DNA from 2 places in the Sphingomonas sp. 22176 genome. Region 1 is predicted to be linked to the other one. Evidence: riboswitches for the same ligand, from Rfam matches in the RefSeq annotation. Region 1 holds a riboswitch; the other holds the start of a gene.
What was found. Region 1 has a riboswitch for S-adenosylmethionine ahead of ACTJKY_RS07810 (threonine aldolase family protein). Riboswitches for the same ligand answer to the same signal wherever they lie in the genome.
Positions count from the first base shown of each region.

Region 1 (4,186 bases):
TTCCTGCTCTCCACCGGCACCGGCCTGGCGCCGTTCCTCAGCGTCGCGCGCGACCCCGAGATCTATGAGCGGTTCGAGCAGGTGATCGCGGTGCACAGCGTGCGCCGGGTGAGCGACCTTGCCTATCATGACGAACTCGCCGCCAAGCTGGCGGACGATCCGCTGATCGGCGAGCAGGCCGCGGCCCAGTTCCACTATGTGCCGACGGTGACCCGCGAGCCGTTCCACACCAGCGACCGGATCGGCACGCTGCTGGAGAACGGCAAGCTGTTCGAAGGCGTGCCGGGCGACGCGGTGCTCCATCCGGAGACCGACCGCGTGATGCTGTGCGGATCGATGGACATGATCCGCGATTTCGCCTCGCTGCTCGAGGGCAAGGGCTTCAAGGAAGGCTCGAACAACGCGCCGGGCGATTTCGTGATCGAGCGCGCCTTCGTCGGCTGAGCTGGCGTACCTAGTTAGCGTCTCCTCCCTCGGCAAAGCCGGGGGAGGGGGACCGCCGCCGAAGGCGGTGGTGGAGGGGGAGAACCCTCCCGCCGCCGGCAAGCCCCCTCCACCATTTGCTGCGCAAATGGTCCCCCTCCCCCGGAGCTGCGCTCCGAGGGAGGAAACACTCAGGCGGCGAGCGCCGTCGTTCCGCTGACCGCGCGGATATCGGCGGCCAGTTGGTCCACCCGTGCCGGATCGGCGTCCCACGCGAACATGAACCGCGCGCCGCCGCCGATGAAGGTATAGAAGCGCCAGCCGCGCGCGCGCAGGCCCTCCAGCACCGGTTCGGGCGCGCGGACGAACACGCCGTTGGCCTCCACCGGGAACATCAGCTCGATTCCCGGCAGCTCCGCGAGCTGCCCCGCCAGCTGCTGCGCGCAAGCGTTGGCATGGCGCGCATTGCGCAGCCAGGCGCCGTTTTCCAGCATGCCGACCCAGGGAGCGGCCAGGAAGCGCATCTTGGAGGCGAGCTGCCCGGCCTGTTTGCAGCGATAATCGAAGTCCTGCGCCAGTGCGCGGTCGAAGAACAGGACGGCTTCGCCCACCGCCATGCCGTTCTTGGTGCCGCCGAAGCAGAGCACGTCGACGCCGGCACGCCAGGTGATCTCGGCCGGATCGCAGCCGAGCGTCGCAACGGCATGGGCGAAGCGCGCGCCGTCCATGTGCAGCTTGAGGCCCAGCTCGCGGCACACGGCTGAGAGCGCCTTCACTTCATCCACCGTGTAGACCTGCCCGGTCTCGGTGGGCTGGGTGATCGTCACGACGCGCGGCTTGGGAAAGTGGATGTCGGAGCGGCTGGTCGCCACGGCGCGCACGGCGGCGGGGGTCAGCTTGCCGTCCTCGCTCTGCGCGACGAGCAGCTTCGAGCCGTTCGAGAAGAATTCTGGCGCACCGCATTCGTCGGTTTCAACATGCGCCGCGGCCGAGCAGATCACGCTGTGATAGGATTGGCAGAGTGCGGCCAGCGCCAGCGAATTGGCCGCGGTGCCGTTGAAGGCGAAGAACACCTCGCAATCGGTTTCGAACAGGGTGCGGAAGGCGTCGGCGGCGCTGTGGGTCCAATGGTCGTCGCCATAGGCCGGGGCGTGACCGGTGTTGGCGGCTTCCATTGCTGCCCAGGCCTCGGGGCAGATTCCGGCATAATTGTCGCTGGCGAATTGCTGGGCTTCGGTGGTCACGCTCTACTGCCTTCTTCCTGTTCCAGGAGGCGGGCGACGACAGGAAATGTGGCGTGGACACCGTGTTGCCGGGTTCGGCCACATCCCCCCACTCGGCGTGGAGGCACCACCTTGCACGGGGCAGGTTGGTGCCGGGCGTCGGCCCGACTCTTGATGCTGGCGAGGGTGTTAGCGGAAGTTGTGGGAGGGCGCAAGATTGTTGCGTACGCCCTCCCGCAGGACCGCGAAGTTTAGGAAGTTTAGGGTCTCAGGCGCGCGAGCCCCTCAGTACGGCGGCTGGTGCAGGCCCTTGGGGCTGGTGGTGAAGATCTCGCAGCCGGTTTCGGTGATGCCGATCGAGTGCTCGAACTGCGCCGAAAGCGAGCGATCGCGCGTCACCGCCGTCCAGCCGTCGTCGAGCAGCTTCACGTCCGGCCGGCCGATGTTGATCATCGGCTCGATCGTGAAGAACATGCCCGGGCGCAGCTCGGGGCCGGTGCCGGGGCGGCCGACATGGACCACTTCAGGCGCGTCGTGGAACACCTGGCCGAGCCCGTGCCCGCAGAAATCGCGGACCACGCCGTAGCGATGCTTCTCGGCATGTCGCTGGATGGCGTGGCTGATGTCGCCCAGATGGTTGCCCGGCTTGGCCTGCTCGATGCCCAGCATCAGGCATTCATAGGTCACGTCGACCAGCCGGCGCGCCTTGATCGGCACGTCACCGACCAGGTACATGCGGCTGGTGTCCCCATGCCAGCCGCCGAGCAGCGGGGTCACGTCGATATTGACGATGTCGCCGTCCTTGAGGACGCGGTCGCCCGGAATCCCGTGGCAGACGACATGGTTGATCGAGATGCAGCAGCTGTGCGTATAGCCGCGATAGCCGAGCGTCGCGGGCACGCCGCCGCCGGCGACGGTCATCGACCGGACGATGTCGTCCAGCTCCTGGGTGGTCACGCCGGGGACGACGTGCGGCACCAGCGCGTCGAGGATCTCGGCGGCGAGGCGGCCGGCCTTGCGCATGCCTTCAAAGCCTTCGGGCCCATGGAGCTTGATCGCATGGCTGCGCGCCTGCGGCATATCCGCGGTGACGGTCACATATTCGGTCATCCTGTCCATATAGGCGTTTGCACCCGCCTTTGCGAGAGCGTAGCGCTAAGCACATGCACGAGCGGATCTGGACAGCGGCCCTGGTGGTGATCGGCGACGAAATCCTGTCGGGCCGAACCCAGGACAAGAACATTGCGCAGCTCGCCACCTGGGCGAATGCGCAGGGCATCCGCCTCGCCGAGGTGCGGGTGGTGCCCGACAAGCAGGACGCGATCGTGGAAGCCGTCAACACGCTGCGCGCCCGCAACGATTATTGCTTCACCACCGGCGGCATCGGGCCGACGCATGACGACATCACGGTGGACGCGATCGCCGCGGCGCTCGGCGTGCCGGTGATCGTCCACCCGCAGGCGCGCGCGCTGCTGGAGGCTTATTACGCCAGCAAGGGCGGGCTCAGCGAGGCGCGGCTGCGGATGGCGCGGGTGCCCGAAGGCGCCGAGCTGATCGTCAACCGCATGTCCGGTGCGCCGGGGATCCGCTGGGGCAACATCTTCATCCTGGCCGGCGTGCCGCACATCGCGGCGGGCATGCTCGATGCGCTGACCGGCACGCTGGAAGGCGGACTGCCGGTCGTCTCGCGCACGATCGGCTGCTGGGTCGCGGAGAGCGAGATCGCCGACCTGCTGGGCGATACCGAGCGCGCACACGAGGGCGTGTCTATCGGCAGCTATCCGTTTTTCCGGGAAGGGCGCGTGGGGGCCAATTTCGTGGTGCGCGCGACCGATGCGGCGGTCGTCGACCGGGTCGTCGCGGTAATTGCTGACGGGCTGGAAACGCGCGGCTTTGCGGCGGTCGACGGCGGGATCTAGCGAAGCGCCGTCAGACGCCCCGCGCGAGCAGCTCCCGCGCCCGCGCCGAATCCTTGTCCATCTGCACGATCAGCGCGTCGAGATTGTCGAACTTCGCCTCGGGCCGCAGATACTCGATCAGCTCGACTTCGAGCTGCTGGCCGTACAGGTCGCCGCTGAAATCGAAGAAGAAGCTTTCCAGCAGCTCGATCGGCGGATCGAAGCTGGGGCGGATGCCGAGATTGGCGACACCATCCAGCACGCGGCCATCGGGCAGCCGCCCGCGCACGGCATAGATGCCGTATTTCGGGCGAAGATAGGTGCCGAGCCGCATATTGGCAGTGGGATAGCCTAGCTGGCGGCCCAGCTTGGCGCCGCCTTCCACTTCCGCCGCGATCGCGAAGGGGCGAGTGAGCAGCGTCGCGGCACCGCGCGGATCACCGGCCTTGAGAAGCTCGCGGATCCGGCTGGAGGAGACGATCTGGCCGTCCAGCGCCACCGCGCCCACCGTCTCGGCGGTGAAGCCGAGTTCGCTGCCGAGCGTCGCGAGTGTCGCGACATTGCCTTCGCGGCCCTTGCCGAAGGTGAAATCTTCGCCGGTGACGACGCCGGCCGCGCCGGCCGTGTCCACCAGCTGCTCGG
Region 1 covers NZ_JBQEPL010000001.1:1,603,502-1,607,687, forward strand. Annotated here, with positions in the region: gene ACTJKY_RS07805 (ferredoxin--NADP reductase) at 1-444, shown strand, start outside; gene ACTJKY_RS07810 (threonine aldolase family protein) at 615-1,667, opposite strand; SAM-I-IV-variant riboswitch at 1,720-1,829, opposite strand; gene map (type I methionyl aminopeptidase) at 1,932-2,756, opposite strand; gene ACTJKY_RS07820 (competence/damage-inducible protein A) at 2,810-3,565, shown strand; gene ACTJKY_RS07825 (bifunctional riboflavin kinase/FAD synthetase) at 3,576-4,186, opposite strand, start outside.

Region 2 (4,186 bases), on a different contig from region 1:
GTAAATAATATGCGACATCGCAAATCGTTTGGGATTGGAGCAACTTAATGTCGAATATGTTCCTAAGATGTGACTTTTACGCGAGGTGGCTCTAATCGACATCGCCAGCAAGCAGCCGAACTGTCATGTTGTATACTAGTTGTTTAGTCCGGCATCTTGTGGATCGGATTGACGATGAACCGGTCTGGCTCTGACGTCCAGATCTTGGCGATGTATTCCTAGGGTGTGAGCCCGCTGAGCGTCTTGAGCCGGCGGGCAAAATTATAGGCGGCCATGAAGTCAGCGAGGTGCGTCCGCAGCTGGTCGTGGCTGTCGTAGTGGAAGCGTTTGACGGTCGCCTCCTTGATGGTGCGGTTCATCCGCTCGACTTGTCCGTTGGTCCACGGATGGTTCGGTCCGGTGAGCCGGTGCTCGATGCCGTTTGCCTCGCAGATCATGTCGAAGTGCATCTGGCGGGAGCAGGCGGTATTCCGGTTGCGGGGCTGCTCGGCGAACTGAATGCCATTGTCGGTCAGGATGGTTTGGATGCGGTAGGGGACGGCTGTCAGCAGGTGTTCGAGGAACTCCCACGCTGTCCGTCGATCAGCCTTGTCAACCAGCTGCGTGACCGCGAGCTTGCTGGTGCGGTCGATGCCGACGAGCAGGTAGAGTTTGCCTTCGGCGGTCTGCACCTCGGCAATATCGATGTGGAAGAAGCCGATGGGGTAGCGCTTGAAGCGCGGCCGCTTCGGCTTGTCGCCCTCAATGTCCGGCAAGCGCGACATGCCGTGTCGCTGAAGGCACCGATGCAGCGCTGAGCGCGTCAGATGCGGGAGCGACGGTTGCAGGGCGTAGAGGCAGTCGTCGAGTGGCAGCAGTGTGTGGCGCCGGAACGCCACAACCATCGCCTCCTCGGCCTCGGTCAGGGTCGTTGAATGGGGGGCTTTCGGCCCGGTCTTCAAATCATCGACCGTCGCCCGTTTCCGCCACTTCGCGACCGTCTTTGGGTTGATCCCCAGTTCCCGGCTCAGCGTCGCGAGCGAAGCCTGCGATCGCTGTATTGCTGCTCGGACGGCGTGCGTGGTCGTGGCGCTCCCGTGACGAACCTGTCCCACATCGCTTCCTTCCATTCCAACGAAAGGATCGCACCATCAAACCGTGGGATCAAACAGCGCAGCGTTCGTGCTTTAGCGACAAGCGCCACAGAGGCACCCGCCCTCGATCATCCCTGGACTGTTCATAGGCAAAATTTGCACAATCAGCGCCCATTATGGAACGTCAGATTGCCCAAAGAGCTACCGCGCGGCCATTCCCAAAACTCGATCCCAATCGAGAAACAGCAGACGTCGATGGAGTGCCGAATGTCGGCGGGCTTCATCCCGAGCTTGCGGGCGCAGGAAGCGCGACGTAAGGTGATTGCGCATCAAGAGTTGGAACGACGCCAACGCCAACCTGCCAATCCGGGCAAGGTGGCTCTCCGCGAGGAGGATGTGGCCGAGCCGGCAACAAAACGGACTGTGTCACGCGTCGTCTCCAAAATGTGCAGGGAGCGAAAACGTGACGGACGATCAATCACTTCAGCCGAAGGCATCTCTCTACTTCGCGAATGCGGCGGCCGGCGTCATGCTGCCCGACGTCGTCGAGGCGACTGTGAGGCATCTTCGCCGCGAAGCTGAAATCGGCGCAGTTCCTGCCGCAGCGGAAGCATCAGACGTCATTGCGGCGGGCTATGCTGCGGCAGCCGACCTGATCGGAGCCGAGATCGATGAGGTGGCTTTCGTCGGGAGCGGCAACCGGGCGCTCGCGGCCTTGATCCAATCCGCGGCCCTTCAACCAGGAGATCACGTGCTGGTCGACCGCACGTGCTGGGGCGGCACACTCCACATGTTGTCCAGCTATCCCGGCGTCATCGTTGACGTGATGCCGGTCGATCAGCACGGTCGGGTCGATGTGGATGCGGCCAAGGCGCGGGCGCACCCCGCAACCAGGCTTGTCGTGCTGACATGGTGCCCCGCCACCTGCGCGATCTTTAAACCGGCGGAGGCGGTGGGCGTGCTCGCGGAGGAGTTGGGTGCTTTTTACATCGTCGATGCGTGCCAAGTGGCGGGTCAACGCCCGATCGACGTCCGCGATCTGCGCTGTCACGGCCTCGCTGCGAGCGGACGCAAGTGGCTTAGAGGGCCGCGTGGCACTGCGCTGCTTTATGCTTCCCGAGAATACTTGACCGCCACCCGGGCATTCATGGCTGACCAGTTCGGCAAGGCCGAACCGATGCACGGCGCTATGAGACAGGGGAATCGAACGTGGCCGGTCGGGTCGGCCTGTCCGTCGCGCTAAGCGGCGCGCAGGCAATCGGCGTAGACGCTATCGCGCGACAACTCGCCAACATCGCAGATAGGCTTCGCACTCGCATTCTGGCGGTGTCGGGCGCGGCGATCATCGAGCAGGGGATGACCTCGCGGGTTTCGTGACGGTGACCGGTCTGGATGTGCCTAAGACCGCCGCCGCGCTGGCCCGTGCCGGCATCACAATCAGCAGTCCGGGGCGCACCTACGCGCCGCTAGACATGGATGCGCGGGGCCTAACCAGCATTATTCGGATCGCGCCTCATGTTTTCAGCACAGCGGGCGACGTCGATGCGCTAGTCCAGGTTCTGGAGCGGGTAGCGACTCATAATCACTGATGAGGGATTCCCGAAACATCATCGCTATGCGAATACCTCGACCGTCTCACCGACCCTCTCCAATGGGAACAATAAATGCGCAGACGGAGGCGGTTCTTCGCGGCCTTCTACGACCGAGTGTATCCCCGCTGCATGACTTCCACACGTTCGGGACCGAGCGGAATCCGCCCATGCAAAGCCGCCTCTCCGATGGTACGGACACGTGGATTTGGTCGACTCATTCGCATTACAGCTTCTTTAGATGTTTACGCCTTTAGCGGCGCAACTGGTTAACACATTTGTATATACAACTATGTTGCGTAAATTTCGGAGGAAGTCGCGCTAGTGTCGAGTTCCGTTCATTCCTTCTCGACCAAGTTCACAGCCCTTAACGGTGGAAGGGCGCGCGCGATCGGCGCTACCTTGCCACTGCTCCAGTGAGTTTGAGCTGATAAGGGAATATGTCGGGCGTTGGGAATTGGGCGTCGCCGTTCCAACCTAAAGTCTGATAAACATAAGGAGTCGCGGTGACTGCAAGAATATAAGTTACCCCTGTGCTTACCGGTATTTGTGAGCTGGCGCTCTCCGCATCATCAACCGCTGCCAGAGGGCTGTACATTGCTCTGCCTTGAGCATCGATCGCAACTAAGCGGAAGCGCCACGCCGATTTTGGAATCTTCGGCTCGCCGGTCAACTGTACCGTTATTTTCGAAGAGTCCAGCTCAGGCGTGAGGCGAATCAAATGCGTGCCGAACTGTAGGAGTGGTCGGTCGTACGACGAATGATAAGTGCCAGCCACACTTGCCGGCGACAGCTCTGCATAGCGTTGGGCCATGGGCACATCTCGAGCATAATCTAGGAGCGCCTTCTGCATCTCGAAATCGCCGGCCGCTAACCTGGCACCGAACATGCCCATGAAATCGGCGAAGCTACGCCATCCGTTCGGAAATGCGCCCGTCTTCTGCCCAATCCGAACAAATGCTTCCATTTGATCCTCACGACTCCGCCCGTCGGCTTCGCGCAAATTGTCAGTCCAGACTTGCCAGAGGAGTGGGCGCGTAGAGTCACCTTCCTGCAAGGCGACTAGCCAAGGCCATGCCGCATATCGCAGGTCGGAAAAGGTCGGACCCTTTTCAAGCTGCCCCAGATATGCCGCGACTTGAGCCCCCCCGTTCATCGAAAGCGAGACACTGTTCCATTCGGCAAAAGTTTCCCACGCGGGCCCCGCCGAAGGTCGGTCACGAAATCCTCCGGTGTACGTAGATATGACGTGCGAATATTCGTGGACGAGTGTGGTTGATCCGGGCTGCAGATACACGCTGCTCAACCAAAGCGCGTCCGACGCGCTGGCGCCGCAGTCACCTCGGTCTCCATCCGAGATCCAAGGCAGCCCAGTGCCACAGATGTAGATGTTGATTCGCTTGGGTGAAGGATCATTCAAATAGGGAAGCGGTGAATTCAGGAAGTATTGGTTGAGAAGCCAGATCTGCTCTGCCCAGGCACCAGTGTCGCGTACCATGTCGTCCCATGCAGCGCCACGGCCTT
Region 2 covers NZ_JBQEPL010000002.1:52,060-56,245, forward strand. Annotated here, with positions in the region: partial or broken gene ACTJKY_RS08115 (IS481 family transposase) at 144-1,094, opposite strand; SAM-I-IV-variant riboswitch at 1,395-1,499, shown strand; gene ACTJKY_RS08120 (aminotransferase class V-fold PLP-dependent enzyme) at 1,537-2,316, shown strand; gene ACTJKY_RS08125 (hypothetical protein) at 2,447-2,662, shown strand; gene ACTJKY_RS08130 (DUF6055 domain-containing protein) at 3,060-4,186, opposite strand, start outside.
Region 2: it holds a riboswitch for S-adenosylmethionine, as region 1 does, so the genes downstream of both, ACTJKY_RS08120 (aminotransferase class V-fold PLP-dependent enzyme) here and ACTJKY_RS07810 (threonine aldolase family protein) in region 1, are expected to answer to the same signal.